Dyadobacter chenhuakuii: one gene and its partner. The protein of the gene in region 1 interacts with the protein of each later gene in a pairwise test. Links are inferred from orthologs where the notes say so. Each region holds a gene or a part of one and is shown on either strand. Other genes may lie near its edges. The genes, in order: NFI80_RS13305 and NFI80_RS24890.

Region 1 (8,957 bases):
TGATAAAATCCCCTCTGGCAACGCGCTCGGTTGAATAATTATAGATGTTATAGGGATATGTTCCTGACAGATATTGTTTTTCAAGCATATCGCTGATGGATGGAACAGTTGTTACGCTTTCATCACCTGCCATTACCCACCTATCTAGGAATTCTCTCGGCATGGCATCCAGATCACTGAATGTGTCCTTGTAAAGCGGGTTGAGGCGAATTTTGTTTCCGGCCTGATACGTTATAAACACATTCAGCGACAGATCTTTATAAGTTAATGTGTTATTAAAACCGCCTGTAAATGGTGGGTCAACCGGCCCTTCATATTTGAGGTAACCTACATTCTGATCTTGCAGATAAACATCCGAACTGACTTCACCATTTTCGTTCAAAAAGATAGGCACGCCCGTTGTCGGATTCAGTGCGTCATATTTAATCGAGAATAAACTCCGAACGGGTCTTCCTTTTACATTGGCGCCTTCTGCTTTGACAAGGTCAAAGATGCCGGGGCTGTTATCCACATTCGTGATCTGTGTACGGGCATAACCCACCGTCACACGCGAGCGGAAATCCCAGTCTTTGTTTTTAAATAAAACCCCATCCAACGAAAAATCCACACCATAGGATTGCATATCGGCGTAGTTGGCCACTTTATAAATCTGCCCCCCTATTCCCGACGTCTTGATTTGATCGATCAGGTCGAAGCTGTTGCGAATGTAACCGTCCACGCTCAGGTTTATGCGATTAGCCAGAAAGCCAAGATCCAATCCCACGTTTCCGCTGTAAAGCTTCTCCCAGGTAAGTTCTGTGTTTTCGAGAGAAGCAAGCTGTATAGCAGACTCTTTTTCATCACCATAAGGGCGTCTGGTAATGATGCTCTGGAACAATGCTGCTGAGTTTGTTGCCGGGCCAGTGTCCGCAGAAAGTCCATAACTCGCGCGCAACCGACCCATACTGAGCCATTTAAACCTTTTGATAAAATTCTCACGGTCAAAATTCCAGGAACCTGCTACAGTGTACGTTGGCAGCCAGCGTGCTATGGCCGACTTTCCGAAGCCGTTGGAACCATCGTAGCGGACATAACCTGTGAAATTGTACTTGTCGTCTAATGTATAACCGGCGCTTCCGTAAAATGCAGCGAAACGCTCGTAATCCATCCGCATGCCGTAATATTGGAAATTGGCCTCAATGGTCTGTTTCAAGATCCGGTAATCCACAAACGGCGTCCCACCCTGCCCATATTGAAAGCCGTAACCGGTGTTATTGGAATTTTGCCGGTTAGTATATTTAATCTCCTGCCCTGCCAGCACATTGACAGCGTGCCTTTCATTAAATGTTTTATTGTATCTGATGTTGTTACGAATGTTATAAAACAACATCTGATCCTCGTTCCGGTTGTAGAAACCACCGCTAGGGAGCACAACCACAGGATATGCATTGGGCACATCGGGATCGGTGTAGAGATATTTGTTTGCTAATGCAATCGTCGAGTTATCCGCCGCGCGATATGCATTGGCCATATTGGAATTTTCGGTGATAATGTGCTCGCGGCCCGTTTGAATGTAGCGCAACGCACCTATAAAATCATAGGTAATGTTATCCGTGATTTTATAGGAAAAATCACCCTGCAATTTGATATCGGCCAGATTAAGCTTGATCCGGTTGTTTTCCAGCTCCGATACGATGTTGAATGGTGCGAAGTTTCTTCTGAAAAATTCAAGGTTTCCATTTTCGTCATAAGCAGTCAGCGTCCTGCTCGTATTGAGCGCGTAGCTGAAAGGATTAATGTCGAAATCCCTGTCAAACTTGCCTTCGACCGGATTGCTTCTCCGGCTCAGCGAACCAGGCGCTTCCTGTCTTCTTACGGAAGCAAGCGTCAGCAGCCCGAGCGTAATTCTCGGTGAAAGCTGGTAATTGTTTTTAAAGTTTAATGTGTATCGCTTGACCTTATCAGCAATTGTCCAGCCATTATCATCGAGATAACTGGTTGATACATAAGATTGTGATTTGTCTGTCCCGAATGATACGCTTACAGAATGTTCCTGAATGAAGTTTTGCTTGAAAAGGACATCAAACCAGTCGGTGTTGGTCCGGGCGTATCCCAGCAAGAAATTCCGCTTCGCTTCCTGCGTATTGGCGAGGGGAAAATTTCCCTGGTCGTCGCCTGCGAGGGAATTGTAATATTTGCCATAAACACCATAATCGGGTTTGGACAGGACGCTGGAAGTAAGGAATCCTTTTCTTTCGAGCTCACCCAGCACGGACATTTGCTGAGCGGAGTTCATAATGTTGAAATTCCTGTAACTAGGAGTCAGCTGCGTGCTAAAATTCCCGGAATACGTAATGACAGGCTTGCCGCTTTTCCCTTTTTTCGTAGTGATCACGATTACACCGTTCATGGCTCGCGCACCATAGAGCGCGGCGGCGGCAGCGTCTTTAAGAATATCAAATGTCTCAATATCAGCCGGGTTAACCCCTGCCACTGCGGAGCCCAGCAATGTTGTGGGATCGCCGCTTGAAAGCTGATCATTGGAAATGTTCACAATATCTTCCTGCACGACACCGTCAATCACCCATAGTGGCTTGTTATCGCCATTCAATGAAGTTGCACCGCGAATCCGCACTTTGGGCGCAGCGCCGAATGTTCCGGAAACGTTTTGGACAGAAACCCCCGCTGCACGTCCTTCGAGCATCCGGCTAACATCGGGCAGACCGTCGATTTTGACATCGTCCGTTTTTAATGTTACAGCCGATCCTGTAAATTTATTTTTATCAATTTGCTGAAAACCAGTTACTACCACATCCTGCAAGCCCACTGCATCCTCGGCGAGTTCGATAGAAACACTTCGCGCAGCTTTCACTTCTTTGGGCAAAAATCCGATCATTGTTACAACCAGCGTGGCACCCTCATTCACTCCTTGCAGCACAAACTCACCTTTTTCGTTCGTTACCGTGCCTTTTTGCGTTCCTTTCACCCGGACTGTCGACCCAACCAACGTTTCTCCGGTCGCGCTTTTGACAACGCCCTTAATGTCAATATCCGCAGTGGATATTGTATTTGAAAAAACAGAAATTGAACTGGAAAGGAAAACGAAGAATGCAAGCAAAAATGAAAGCCGACTCAGGCCACTGATCCGATAGAGAACATTCATATAAAACAAAGTATAAGTCTAACGCAAATTAATGGGTTTCCGCCAGGACGGATTTAATGATTAATTATCTCAATAATACGCAGAAAAACGGAACGATACGGAGGGGTGGCGCTAAACTTTCGCTTTGCAATTAATAAAACTTTCTGTACTCAAATTTATTGTGATGTAACCGGGCGTTGTAGGCCTTTTTTTGACTATTTTTTTTTCTCTGTCAAAACGGAAGTAATGCGGTTCAATTCTTCAACTTTAAAGGCAAAATCGCCCTTTAACATATCCCTAACTGCCTTTAACTGCTCCATTGCCGTTTCCAGATTATCGGGCAAGGCTTCGCCTAAAACCTCCTTCAAACGCTTGGCGAGCGTTGGGGACATTCCATTTGTGGAAATCGCCACTTTCAAATTCCCTTTCCTCACCACCGAAGAAAGATAAAAATCGCAGATTGCGGGCGTATCGGCCACATTGACAAGCATGTTCCGCGACCTGGCTACGCCGGCGATCCGGGCGTTTTCCAGCTTATCATTGGTTGCGACAATAACCATGTCTTTCGTGTCAAGATCCGCGTCCTCAAACCTGCGTTCAATTAAACTTATCCGGGAATTCAGGTTTGCTATATCGCGTATTTCCTGGCGGATGTCGGGGGAAACGAGCGTAACATTGGCAAGGGGCGAATTGTCCAGCACCGCTGTGATTTTTTCCAGTCCTACATATCCTCCACCCACGATAAGCGTATGCAGGTTTTCGAGTTTGAGGAAGATCGGGAAGAGATTGTTCATGGTCAAATTTACATTAAATCTGACAATAACGTGGTTATGCGCGGGCTTTTATAACTATTCCAACAAATCCACTTTTTCTATCTCCCACTTTCGCCGTACCTTTGCGGCATGATCGCGATTACCAACCTCAGTTACTTTCTTGGCGACCGGGCACTCTACGACAGTGCTTCGCTGCATATCAAGCCCAAACAAAAGATCGGCCTTATCGGTCTGAATGGCACAGGAAAGTCAACATTGCTTAGAATGATAAACGGGGAGTTCCAGCCGGACGGCGGAAATATCTCCAAATCGGGCGACTGTACCATCGGTTTCCTGAACCAGGATTTGCTTTCTTACCAGAGCGATGATTCCATTTTGTCGGTAGCCATGCAGGCTTTTGAACGGCAAAATGTGTTGCAGATCCAGATGGACAAGATCCTGCACGACATGGAGCACAATTATACAGATGCACTGGTCGATAAGCTGGCGCGGGTCCAGGAAGAATTTGAAGCATTGGACGGGTACACCATTCAATCCAAGGCAGAAGCGATCCTGGAAGGCCTGGGTTTTGTTACAGATGATCTACACAGACCATTGAAATTGTTTTCCGGGGGTTGGAGAATGCGGGTTATGCTGGCAAAGTTGCTCTTGCAAAAACCATCATTACTCATGCTCGATGAGCCAACCAACCACTTGGACTTACCTTCTATTCAGTGGGTTGAGAAATATGTTCAGAGTTATGAAGGCGCTGTAATCGTGGTTTCCCACGACAGGCAATTTCTGGATAACACCATTGATACAACGGTTGAAGTTGCCAATGGAAAGCTGAATTACTACGCCGGAAACTATTCCTACTATATGGAGGAAAAAGAGGAACGCAACGAAATTCAGCGCGGTGCTTATGAAAACCAGCAGGCCAAAATTCGCCAGACAGAACGATTTATCGAGCGTTTTAAAGCCAAAGCAACCAAATCGCGTCAGGTTCAGAGCCGTGTGAAGGCATTGGATAAAATGGATGTTGTGGACCAGGTGATCGACGAGAATGCGAAAGTGCATTTCCGTTTCCAATTTACTACGCAACCGGGAAGACACGTTTTCCAGCTTGAAGATGCTTCCAAAGCTTATGGCGATAAGGTCATTCTGGACAGCACCAACATTAGCATGGAACGCGGTGATAAAATTGCATTGATCGGAGCGAACGGACGCGGAAAATCAACAGTGCTTCGTGTTGTAGCTGGAACAGAGCCGATTGAAGGAAAAAGAAGATTAGGGCACAATGTTTCTTTTACATTCTACGCACAGCACCAGCTGGAATCGCTGAATGTGAACCATAACCTCATTGAAGAGCTTAAATACGCTAATCCTAACAAAACCGAGACGGAGTTACGGACGGTTTTGGGATGTTTTTTATTCACCGGGGATGATGTTTTTAAGAAAATAAAAGTCCTTTCGGGAGGTGAGAAATCACGGGTTGCATTGGCCAAGGTTTTGCTTTCACAAGCCAACTTTCTGCTGCTCGATGAGCCTACCAACCACTTGGACATGCAGTCGGTGAACATTCTGATCCAGGCTTTGCAGCAATATGAAGGCAGTTACATTGTGGTTTCCCACGATAGATATTTTGTTGAAAACATTGCGAACAAGATCTGGTACATTGAAGATCACCAGATTAAGGAATATCCAGGCACATATCAGGAATATGAAGTGTGGGTTGAAGAGCGTGGTTTGCAATCGGCTGTGAGTGACAAAGCAACGGTTAGCAGCGCACCGCCACAGAAGGCAGCTCCGCAACCTGCGTCCAACGGAAATGCCTCCAAAAATAACGGCAAGCCTGTTTCCAACGAAGATTCGCAAAAAATAAAGAAAGCACAGAAGCAGATCGAAGAACTTGAAGCTACTATCAACAATCTGGAAATCAAGAAAACAGAAACAGAAGTTAAGCTAGCGAACCCGGAAATTTACAACGATTCAAAAGCACTTGCTGATTTAAACCGATTCTATACAGACATTAAGCAGAAGCTGGATCAAAGCACGGAGACCTGGGAGAATCTGATGCTGGAAGTGGATGCGCTGGCTGGGAAGTAAGTATTTAATGTTAGTAAAGCAAAAAGGGAAATCAAACGATTTCCCTTTTTGCTTTTAATGTCTAATTCAATCCAATAGTTCGAGCATAAACGTCTTTCAGCTCGATCTGGACATTAATGTTTGTCAATGTGATCCGCTCGTTAATGTTGTTGATTTCTGAATTCAACAACCAAGTCCCGTCTTCGTTTTTCCGAAAGACCTCGACGGAAATTGATAAGGAATCAACAAGGATATAGTCCGTCAATGTTGGGATTGATCTGTAAAGCCGAAATTTATCACCCCTATCATATGCGCTTGTAGATTTAGACAATACTTCAATTATTACAGATGGGTTGATTAATGTGTCCTTATCATTTTGAGAGAATTCCGGCTTCCCGCAAAGGATTATTATGTCAGGATAAGTATAAAGACCGTTTTGGGGAATATGCAAGCGCATGTCACTTGAAAAATTTTGACAAGATCGGCCTTTCAGTGCCATGTAAATTTCCCCTGATAGGTTTGCCATAATCCGATTGTGATTAGGACTCGCCCCTGCCATTGCAAATATCTCCCCTTGGTAATATTCGCTTTTGTACTCGGCTTCTCTTTCCAGCTCCAAATATTCTTGTTCTGAATACATTTTAATAGTCTGTGCGATCATGTTGATTATGTAAGTTAAAAAATAGTTGCCAGCGTGCAAAACACGTTTGGCTATTCAGACGTACATTACATAAAAAGTCACAGGATAATTTTAATGATTTATTATGAGGTTGATTTCGCTTTTTTTGTGGTTTGGGTTGACGTATGGAAATGCGAATGCGCAATCTCAAAACATCAGATTGGAAGATTATATATATAATGATAAAATAAAAACCGTGCTGCTTGCACCAGCATTGGAAAACCCCGAAAACCCAACCCGCCTGCTAACGCCTGCCATTAAGCCGCTAACGAGTCCTGCCCCGCTTGTTTTAGAATTTGATGATCTTTCGGGTCAATTTGAGGGTTACCGTGCCAAAATCATCCATTGCAATGCGGATTGGACCAAATCAAACCTGAACGACATTGAATTTACATTTGAATTCAACGAATATCCGATCAATGATTATCAGCAGGCATTCAGTACGAAAGTGCCCTATTTTCACTACAAACTCGATTTGCCTAAACTCAAATTATCAGGAAATTATGTCATTTATGTTTATTCCGATCGGGATAGAAAGCCTGTGCTAAGCCGCCGTTTCATGCTTTACGAATCACGCGTGAACATTGATGCGAAAGCGCGTTTTTCACAAGGGATTCAGCAGCAGTTCTCGGACCAGCAGATTGATTTTGTAGTTGATTATAAAGGATATCCCTTGAATGCGCCGCAAACAGACCTGAAAGTGGTCCTCAGGAAAAACTTCCGTTTCAATGAAATAAGGACCAATTTTAAACCGACCAATGTCAGGCCTTTTGATCAGATTTTGGAGTACACATTCTTTGATCTCGAAAACACTTTTCCAGGCGGAAATGAATATCGCTATTTCGATAGCCGCAGCCTGACCGGAAGAGGCTTTGGGGTTAATGAAATCGAGCGGTCGGACGAATTTACAAGGCTGATGTTATTCCCTGACAAGTCCCGGGCTAACAATGCATACATTCAAACAGATGATTTTAATGGTCAATACATTGTAGATCAGCGCGAATCAGGGAACGGAAGTGTCGAAGCTGACTATACGCCTGTCCTGTTCACATTGAGAACCCAACAAGACCCCGAGGCTACATTTTACGTGAATGGGGCCTTCAATCTTTGGCAACTTACGGATGCCAATAAGATGACTTACAATGCGGCGACCAATGCTTATGAAGTTGAAATGATGATCAAACAAGGCGTCATCAATTATAATTACACAATGGTTAAGGCGGGACAAACACCCGATGAGGGATACATTGAAGGCAATTATGGCGCAACAGAGAATGATTACGACATCCTCATTTACCATCGCCCGCAAGCAGGAAGAGCCGATCTGCTGATCGGTTACCGAACCGTGGAATGGAACAGACGGCGCTGAAAGGCACAAAAAAAGGAGCGACCATTAGCCGCTCCTTCATCATTGAAATATCTTTATTATACATTGAAACGGAAGTGCATAATGTCACCATCCGCAACAACGTATTCCTTGCCTTCAACGGCCATTTTACCAACCTCTTTCACGCCTGCTTCCGTTTTATATTGCTCGTAATCAGCAATTTTAATCACTTCCGCACGGATGAAGCCTTTTTCGAAATCACTGTGAATCACACCCGCAGCTTGTGGCGCTTTCCAGCCTTTTTCAATCGTCCAGGCTCTTACTTCCTTCACACCGGCTGTGAAATAAGTGATCAGGTTCAGCAGTGAATAAGAAGCTTTGATCAATTTACTCAAACCGGATTCTTTCAAACCATATTCTCCCAGGAACATTTCATGCTCTTCCGGATCTTCAATTTCTGAAATCTGTGATTCGATAGCTGCACAAAGGACAATTACGTCTGCGCCTTCATGTTTCACAGCCTCGCGCAATTTTTCAGAATATTCATTGCCGGTTAGCATTGAGTTTTCATCCACATTGGCAACATAAAGCACCGGCTTGGCAGTCAGCAATTGCAAATCACCGATTACGGCTTCTTTGGTTTCTGCATCGATCACCACGCTGCGGGCATTCTTGCCTTCTTCGAGCGTTGCTTTATATTTTTTCAACCATTCCAGCTCCGCTTTCGCTTTTGCATCACCGGCACGGGCTCCTTTTTCTGTTTTCTGAATTTTTTTCTCAACAGATTCAAGGTCTTTCATCTGCAACTCAATGTCGATGATCTCTTTATCAAAAACAGGATCCACACGACCTTCCACGTGCACAACATTTTCGTCCTGAAAACATCTTACAACATGCACAATGGCATCAACTTCCCGGATATTGGCAAGAAATTTATTCCCTAACCCTGCTCCCTGGCTTGCACCTTTCACAAGGCCGGCAATGTCAACGAAT
Region 2 (9,368 bases), 2.7 Mb from region 1 along the record:
CGCTGATCCGGCTCCAACCTGGAAATATAAGCTGAATGAATTCGGCGTTTCCGATGCAAGCGCCGTAATTAAGGTGTCTCCGGATAAGAAATTTACGGCCGTTAGTGAGATCAAGAATGGTCGTTACAGGGTTTATTTGTTTGATAGTGAGACCGGTAGCAAGAAAATCGTTCGTCAGGGCAAGCTTGATTTCATAGGCGGAAGGGTGAAAACGCAGCCACCGCTTTTAGGCTGGTCCCGGAATAACGTGTTATCGATCCTGGCTACTGAAAATGACCGCAAGAATTTTTATCAGTATGAAAACCTGGGCACGAAAAAGGTCAAGGTGAAGCTGAAACGCAATATTCGTGGTCTGGATCAGATTGTGGATATGGATGTTTCGCATGACGGAACAATGCTTGCCGTAAGTGCGGATAAGGGCGGACAAAATGACCTTTATCTGATCAGCGTTGCGCGGGCTTCTGCATTGCCATTAACAAGTGATCTTTACGATGATCTTTCCCCACGTTTCGTGCAAGGATCGTCGCGTAGGGTGGTTTTCTCTTCCAACCGGTCGGTGGATTCGCTGGGAACCGGCGATAAGGGAAATTACAAATCAATTTCGGGCTCGTTTACGATTTTCGAGCATGATGGAACGCCCAAGTCGGACAATCTGCTGAAACTCGTTCAGGCGGACGGAAAAACCAAGATATTGCCGGTTTACGCGGACGAAAATGACATTGTATACATTTCGAATGAGAAAGGCGTAAGCAACCTTTTTAAATTTAACCGTGCAAGCAATACAAATTCCCAGCTCACCAACTACATTCAAGGCATCAGAAATGCGGATTTGACAACCAAGTCGGGTGGAGGATTGGCTTACACTTATTTGAACGACGGTTATTACACAGCGGCTTTCAAAAATGGTTTTGATATCAATGCAACGGTAAACACACCGGCATTGACCAATGGTGCTGCGGCTGCTGCCCCGGCTGGAACATCAGCTGCTGGTACAACAACGGCCCAGAAAGCAGATTCGGCACAGCAGGCAAAACCTGCGGGAACGCCTAAAATCGCTCTGAAAGAAGGCGAAGTGGATACGGATAATTACGAATTTGACGAGGACGTTCTGAAAGCTTTCGAATCAAAACAGCGCCGGGGAACATTCCCGACATCGCCAAGCACATTGTCGAGGTCGAAAGCGACAAGGGAGAACATTGCTATCAAAGGGCCATATCCTTACAAAGGATTATTCATTACTAATGACGCCAATTCCGACTGGCGCATCGACCCGATCAGGGGATTTGGTTACGCTCAGTCCATTTCGATGAATGATCTGCTTGAAAACCATGTCATTAAAGCAGGACTTTTCATTTCCTCGAATTTCCGCAACAGCGATCTTTTTGCAGAATATAATAACAATACTTACCGCATTGATTTTGGGCTGCGTATAGATAGAAAGAGCCTTTACGTTGATTCTGAGGGAGCGCCGCAGAAATACCGGTTTAACCAGCTGATGTTTACGGCATCCTATCCATTTTCGACGACAAGCCGCTTCTCGCTTTCCCCGATGTTCAGCTCTACACGTATGATCGATGTGTATTTGCTGCCAAATCCTGATCTGGCATCGAACTATGGTGGTTTGCGGAGTGAATATGTGTTTGATAACACGCGTGTAAACGGTATGAATATGATGGAAGGAACGCGCTTCAAGATCCGTTATGACCTGCAACAAGGCTTGTCGAATGGCAATGAAAGTTTCAATCGCGTAAGCCTCGATTTTCGTCATTACCAAAAAATCCACCGCGACCTGATCCTGGCGGTTCGTGCTTCGGCGAGTCATTCGGGTGGTAAGGCCCCAAAACAGAACATTCTGGGTGGGATGGAAAACTGGATCGGAAACAAGAAGGAAGTACGCACCGGTGACAACCCGCTCGATTTCCAAAAAGACAACCGCGACATTTTCTTCGCAGATTTCGCCACCAATTTGCGAGGCTTTAAGCTGAACCGATTATCCGGAACAAGCTATATGTTGTTGAATGCCGAATTGAGAATACCATTGGTGAAATATCTTTATCGCGGTGCGATCACTTCCAGCTTCCTCCGCAACTTCCAGATCGTCGGTTTTGGCGATATCGGAACTGCATGGACGGGTAAGGGGCCATTCAGCGAAAACAACAGTTTGAATACGCAAATCATTGGAAGCGAGGAAGATCCTTTCCGTGCAACGGTTACCAACTTCAAAAATCCGTATTTAATGGGTTATGGAGTAGGCGCCAGAACGACGTTATTCGGCTTCTATGCTAAGTTTGATTACGCCTGGGGTGTCGACAACGGTTATACAAATAAGGCCGTTCCTTACGTGACATTAGGCTATGATTTTTAATTAAAGAATCAGTATAAATTTTAAATTCACGGTTCTTATTGGTGGCAAGGGATAACTTCTCTTGCCATTTTTAGTTAGTAATTGATTTAAATGAATCTCATGAACACACAACTTTTTCGGATCAGATTAAATGTTTGCCTTTTGCTGTTGGCAGCCGCAAGTTTCCAGCCTCTTTTGGCGCAAAGAGAAGTCCTTTACGAACAATATGTGCAAAGCCCGATGACCATTAACCCCGGCTTTACAGGTGTGCGGGAGACTTTCAATATGACGGCAATGTTCCGCAGAAAATGGTTTAACATTCAAAACTCGCCATCCAGTCAGACATTCACCGCAGACGGGACCGTTGCCAATGGCAAGTTTGGAATAGGCTTTATGGCATTGAATGACCAGACGAGTTTTTTCACTACCACGGGCTTTTCCGGCTCGTTCGCCTATCATCTCGGTATTTCGGATAATTGGAAGCTCGGGCTTGGTGCGCAGGGGGGAATTAATGTGCTTCCGGTTGTGGATTTGAGCTCTCCCAGGAATAATACGGTGCTTGGAAGTTTCGGAATCGGGGCATGGCTGCGTTCGGATCGTCTGTATTTCGGGATATCAAAACCGGAACTGTTGACACAGAATTTCGGCAATCAGGCAATAACCAGCGTTTATCGTCGTCCCTTATATATAATGGCTGGTGGCAGTTACTATTTAAATGATGATCTGATGATATTGCCGCACGTTCTGTTTGTCCAGGAGAAGGACCATGCATTGCGTTTCGACCTGGGTAGCAGGTTTTGGTTTAATGAAAAAGTCGGCATAGGGGCGTCATACCGGATTGGGGGCGGATATCAGTCATTTTCGCAGAAAGTGGATTATTTGCAGATCTCGGCAGAAGTGCAGGCAGGAAAGAATATCAGATTGGGATATTTTTACAGCACGCGCCAGGTTGAGCAACTTTACGCCAACTATTCCGGCCCGAAAGGCATACATGAACTTATGCTGAAATTTGTACCGAGTCCGAACGGGTTTCAGAAAAACTAGTGCGGCTGGACGGTCAGAGATCGTTTTTGGCCTAAGTTAAAAGGATAATTTATTCGTAATGTTTTAATAAGTCTCGTACCTTTGTGCGGTAAATGAAATACTCACTTTTGTGATGGATAAATACACATATATAGCAAATTCCGACGGCGCTTACATAGAGGAATTGTACAATTCCTATAAGCAGAATCCAGCTTCAGTAGACGAAGGCTGGCAGAAATTTTTTGAAGGCTTTGACTTCTCACAAAAGTATCCTGTCAACGGCAACGGCCATGCGAACGGCGCTGCTAATGGCAAGGAAGCAGCCACAATTTCGAAAACCGATCCCTCCCGTATCCGCAAGGAAATGGAAGTTGTTCACCTAATCCGTGGATTCCGGTCAAGAGGCCACTTACTGGCAACTACCAACCCCATTCAAAAACGCAAGGATCGTCAGCCTCAGTTAGATATCGCTGATTTTAATCTTGGGAATGAAGATTTGGACACGGTTTTTGAAGCAGGCGTTGAGCTTTTCGGTCGTCCGGCATCACTGCGTGAAATCGTCGATTCGCTTAAAACGATTTATACAAGAAACATTGGTTTCGAATATTTATACATCCGTGACCGCGAGCAAAAAAGCTGGTTGCGCAAGAAAATTGAGAAGGAAGCATTGAATATGAGTTTCTCGATTGATGAGAAAAAACATATTCTTTCAAAGCTGAACGAGGCGGTTGTTTTTGAGAATTTCCTTCACACAAAATATTTAGGTCAAAAGCGTTTTTCTCTGGAAGGTGGCGAAACTACCATCCCTGCATTGGACGCGATGATCAACAAGGCTGCTGAAATGGGCGTTGTAGAAGTGATGATTGGGATGGCACACCGTGGCCGTCTGAACGTGCTTGCCAACGTGATGCAGAAAACTTACGGGCAGATCTTCAACGAGTTTGAAGGTAACTTGCCGGACCAGGTCTGGGGAGACGGCGACGTGAAATACCACATGGGTTTTGCAAGCCAGATCACAACCAAGAATGGTGAAAAAGTACACTTGAAACTGGCGCCTAACCCTTCTCACCTTGAAGCGGTTAACCCGGTTGTTGAAGGTTATATCCGGGCACGTGCCGACGGCATGTACGACAGTGATTACGACCGCGTTCTGCCGGTTCTGATTCATGGTGATGCAGCGGTTGCCGGTCAGGGGATTGTCTATGAAGTGACCCAAATGTCTGCCTTAAATGGCTACTACACAGGTGGGACCATTCACTTTGTGATCAATAACCAGGTTGGTTTTACAACAGACTTCATTGACGCAAGGTCCAGCATTTACTGTACAGACATTGCAAAGATTGTGGATGCGCCTGTTTTACACGTAAATGGGGATGATCCTGAGGCAGTTGTATTTTGTATGCGACTGGCTGTGGAGTATCGTCAGACCTTTAATAAGGACATTTTCATTGATATGGTTTGCTATCGTCGTCATGGTCACAACGAGGCGGACGAACCGAAATTTACGCAGCCGGTTCTTTATAAATCCATTGAGAATCACCAGAATCCACGGGAGATTTATCAAAAAACGCTCTCAGATCGCGGCGATATAGACGCGCAGCTGGCAGCTAACATGGACAAAGAGTTCAAGCAGCTTTTGCAGGAGCGTTTGGATATGGTAAAGCAAAAAGCATTGCCATATATCATGCCGAAACTGGAACAGGAATGGCACACATTGCGCAAATCGAGGCCGGAGGATTTTGAAAAATCGCCTGAAACCGGTGTTCCATTGGAAACATTGGAAAAAATCGGGAAAGCATTAATCAGCACGCCTGAGAATTTCAGCCGTCTGAAACAGATCGATAAGTTGCTCAAAGATCGTGAGCAAATGATTTTTGATAAAAAAGAAGTAAACTGGGCAACAGCCGAATTGCTTGCTTACGGTTCGATTCTTACTGAAGGGAACATTGTCAGATTAAGCGGCCAGGATGTGCAGCGCGGAACATTCTCTCACCGTCATGCGGTGCTTAGGGACGTGGAAACGAATGCAGCTTACAATAGTTTACAGCATATTCAGGAAGGTCAGGGGCCGTTCATGATCTATAACTCGCTGCTATCAGAATACGGCGTTTTAGGTTTTGAATTTGGTTATTCCATGGCAAACCCTAATGCATTGGTGATCTGGGAAGCACAGTTTGGTGACTTTGCAAATGGTACGCAGGTGATCATCGACCAGTTTGTTACTTCAAGTGAAACGAAATGGGATCGCTGGACAGGGTTGGTAATGCTGCTGCCTCATGGATATGAAGGCCAGGGACCGGAGCACTCCAATGCAAGGCCGGAGCGTTATTTGCAGCTTTCTGCTAATTACAACCTGATTGTAGCAAACGTAACAACGCCTGCAAACTTCTTCCACCTGATGCGCAGGCAGTTGAAATTCCCGTTCCGCAAGCCTTTGGTAGTAATGTCGCCAAAATCGATGCTGAGACATCCACTGTGCGTTTCGCCGATCGAAAGCCTGGTCAACGGCTCGTTCCAGGAAACGATAGGAGACACTTTTGCAGATCCGAAAAAGGTGAAAAAAGTGTTGCTGTGCACAGGAAAGCTTTATTATGAGCTTTACGAAAAACAGCAGACAGACAAGCGCGACGATGTTGCTATTATCCGTCTTGAACAAATGCATCCGTTCCCGCAGACGCAGATTGATGCACATTTGGCACAATATACCAATGCAAAAGTATATTGGGTGCAGGAAGAACCTTTCAATATGGGTGGCTGGACATTCATGCTGAGAATGTACAAAGGCGCAAATCCATTGCAGGTAATCGCCCGCGAATCAAGCGCTTCTCCTTCGACCGGTTTCTCGAAAATACACGCGAAAGAGCAGGCAGAGATTATTAGCAGAGCTTTTGAATGATATTCCTATAAAATTTAGACACTTAGTTCGATAACAAGATTGCACATAAAATGGCTGAAATTGAGATAAAAGTACCGCCCGTTGGCGAGTCCATTACAGAGGTTACAATAGGGAATTGGTTCAAAAATGATGGCGATTTTGTGAAAATGGATGAGGTCATTTGTGGACTTGATTCGGATAAAGCGACATTTGAACTGACAGCAGAAGCAGAAGGCACCCTGCACATTAAAGCGCAGGAAGGCGATACGCTGAACATTGGCGACCTGATTGCAACCATCGATTCAGCCGCGAACGGTGCATCGAAAGATACTGCTCCGAAACAGGAAGCTGCCCCTGCTGCCAATGCCGCTGCACCAGCTGCGTCCGCTGCTGAGCAACCGGCTGCCGATAAAATTGAAGACAAAGCAGGTGAACCCGCCGCTGTTGCGCCAGCACAAGCTGCTGCCGCTCCTGCCGGAGGTGGTAAAACATATGAAATGAAAGTTCCGGCAGTAGGAGAGTCTATTACGGAGGTTACCATTGCTTCATGGAGCAAAAAAGACGGTGATCACGTAGAAGTTGACGAGATCCTATGCGAACTGGAATCGGATAAAGCAACATTTGAATTACCGGCAGAAGCAGCAGGAACGTTGCGGATTGTTGGAAAAGAAGGTGAAACATTGTCCATTGGTGCGATCATCTGCACCATCGAGCCGGGAGCCGGCGGAGCACAGGCATCCGCAGGATCTTCTCAACAAGCCGCTGCACCAGCCGCGGAGACAGGCGGATCAGATAAAGCATATAGCGAAAAACACGCATCACCTGTTGCTGCGAAAATTTTAGCTGAAAGAGGAATCGATCCGAAAGACGTGAATGGTTCAGGATCAGGCGGACGCATTATGAAAGACGATGCATTAAAAGCAGGCAGCAAACCCGCTGAAACTCCTGCACCGTCACAATCAGCTGCTCCGAAACCTGCCGCACCTGCTGCAGCGCCAGCCGGAGCAAGAGGTCAGCGTCGTGAGAAAATGTCTTCACTGCGTAAGACGATCGCACGCAGATTGGTTGCTGTGAAAAATGAAACGGCCATGCTTACCACGTTCAACGAGGTGGATATGAAGCCGGTTATGGACGTACGTTCGAAATTCAAAGATAAATTCAAAGAGAAGCATGAAGTTGGTTTAGGCTTTATGTCATTCTTTGTGAAAGCAGTAACCGTTGCGTTGAAAGACTTCCCGGTTATTAATGCCTATATGGACGGCGATGAGCTGGTTTACAATGATTATGCAGACATTTCGGTGGCAGTTTCTACGCCTCGCGGCTTGGTTGTGCCTGTGATCCGCAATGCTGAAACATTGTCATTCGCAGCAGTTGAAAAAGAAATCGTTCGCTTGGCCGTTCGCGCCCGGGATGGAAAACTTGGACTGGATGAAATGTCCGGTGGAACATTCACGATCACCAACGGAGGAACATTCGGTTCGATGCTTTCAACACCGATCATCAATGCACCGCAATCAGCGATTCTGGGAATGCACAACATTGTTGAACGCGCAGTTGTGGTGGACGGTCAGATCGTTATCCGTCCTATTATGTACGTGGCACTTTCTTATGACCACCGCACCATTGACGGTAAAGATTCTGTAAGCTTCCTGGTTCGCGTGAAGCAGCTTCTGGAAGATCCAATGAGATTATTACTGGATATGTAATTCAAGCATTGCATTATAAATGACGAAGAGAGCCTGGGCAACTGGGCTCTCTTTTTGTTTTCAGAAGAAATTGAGAATCAACATTACAAGCATATTTAGTTAATTAACTTCTCATTATTCTTATGCCGGTCCTTATCCCGTTCCGTTTTCTTCGCCATGTTTTTTTCAAAAGCCTCGGTCAGGTTAATGCCTGTTTGATTAGCAAGGCATATCAGCACCCACATTACATCCGCCATTTCATCGCCCAGGTCTTTGCCCAAATCCGATTTCTTGAAGGACTGATCTCCATATGTCCTGGCCATAATGCGGGCAAGTTCTCCTACTTCTTCCGTCAGGATCGCCATATTAGTCAATTCAGAAAAATAACGGACGCCATAGGTTTTGATCCAGTTGTCAACTTGGGCTTGGGCTTCTTGGATGGTCATGGGGTTAATGAGTGAATTTTGAATGAGTGAATGTTTGAGTGATATGATATTTGATTCTGACGATGTGATGGGAGATTGCCTTTTATCTCAAATCCTGTTTTTTGAATCTATGATGATGGTTACTGGCCCGTCATTGAGCAATGCAACTTTCATATCGGCACCGAAGATTCCGCGTTGGATGGGTTTTTCTAATTCTTTTTCCAGGAAGGTGATCATTCCTTCGTAAAGTGGGGTTGCTATTTCGGGCTTGGCTGCTTCGATGAAGGAGGGCCGGTTTCCCTTTTTTGTGCTCGCATGCAGCGTGAACTGGCTGATCAGCAGAATGTCCCCGTCCACAGCTTTGAGGTCAAGGTTCATCTTATCATCACTATCTCCAAACACGCGCAGACCAACAATTTTCCTGCCCAACCACTCAATATCTTCCTGACTATCAAGATGTGTAATGCCCAATAAAACCAGAAAGCCCTTTTGTATTTCCCCTTCAACTTTCCCTTCAATTGTAACAGAAGCGCTGCTTACGCGCTGGACTACTGCGATCATTTGTATTAAGTATTTAAGAATGCAGCAAAGTTAGCGCACTTGAACGAACGATTGTACATTGCAGCACGAACTCGTTTTATTTGTTCGGTTTTGTTGAAAGGAAACACACATTATCACGATACATTAATCATCAGCATTACGTATTTAAATACGGAGGTAAGAAGAATACATTTTCATTTATTAGCCTTGGAAAGCGTGGCCGAATTAAGAAAGTTGTCCAATTCAGGCTTATTGACGACAACGTTTATAACCTGGGTTTCGGAGATTATTCTGAGGAGTTCGATACATTAGATGATCAGGTTGTTACAGATAACGGGGATATGGAAAAAGTCCTGGCAACCGTTATTGCAGTTATGGAGCACTTTTTGAAGAGAAATCCGGAAGTGCGAATTTTCCTGACAGGCAGTACACCATCAAGAACAAGATTATATCAAATCATAATCAGCAGCCACTAT

What was found.
Region 2: the proteins of NFI80_RS13305 (region 1) and NFI80_RS24890 interact in binary tests that used the Escherichia coli proteins (3 or more experiments, as listed by UniProt). The link is inferred for Dyadobacter chenhuakuii from one-to-one orthologs.

Annotation. Positions count from the first base shown.
Region 1 is NZ_CP098805.1:3,216,785-3,225,741, forward strand. The notes cover bases 3,584-6,501. They hold NFI80_RS13305 (ABC-F family ATP-binding cassette domain-containing protein), read left to right. Parts: upstream 3,584-4,023; coding sequence 4,024-5,979; downstream 5,980-6,501. Other genes in these bases: NFI80_RS13300 (precorrin-2 dehydrogenase/sirohydrochlorin ferrochelatase family protein), read right to left, coding at 3,584-3,915; NFI80_RS13310 (Uma2 family endonuclease), read right to left, coding at 6,041-6,501. In the rest of the region: NFI80_RS13295 (SusC/RagA family TonB-linked outer membrane protein), read right to left, coding at 1-3,142; more of NFI80_RS13300, read right to left, coding at 3,337-3,583; more of NFI80_RS13310, read right to left, coding at 6,502-6,598; NFI80_RS13315 (type IX secretion system plug protein), read left to right, coding at 6,723-8,006; redox-regulated ATPase YchF, read right to left, coding at 8,063-8,957. UniProt on the Escherichia coli protein: Genetic data indicate it may be involved in ribosome assembly or function.
Region 2 is NZ_CP098805.1:5,928,810-5,938,177, forward strand. The notes cover bases 3,135-6,463. They hold NFI80_RS24890 (2-oxoglutarate dehydrogenase E1 component), read left to right. Parts: upstream 3,135-3,500; coding sequence 3,501-6,263; downstream 6,264-6,463. Other genes in these bases: NFI80_RS24885 (PorP/SprF family type IX secretion system membrane protein), read left to right, coding at 3,135-3,388; odhB (2-oxoglutarate dehydrogenase complex dihydrolipoyllysine-residue succinyltransferase), read left to right, coding at 6,314-6,463. Also shown: NFI80_RS24880 (hypothetical protein), read left to right, coding at 1-2,365; more of NFI80_RS24885, read left to right, coding at 2,465-3,134; more of odhB, read left to right, coding at 6,464-7,948; NFI80_RS24900 (nucleotide pyrophosphohydrolase), read right to left, coding at 8,044-8,373; dtd (D-aminoacyl-tRNA deacylase), read right to left, coding at 8,461-8,913; NFI80_RS24910 (DUF6934 family protein), read left to right, coding at 8,994-9,368. UniProt on the Escherichia coli protein: E1 component of the 2-oxoglutarate dehydrogenase (OGDH) complex which catalyzes the decarboxylation of 2-oxoglutarate, the first step in the conversion of 2-oxoglutarate to succinyl-CoA and CO(2).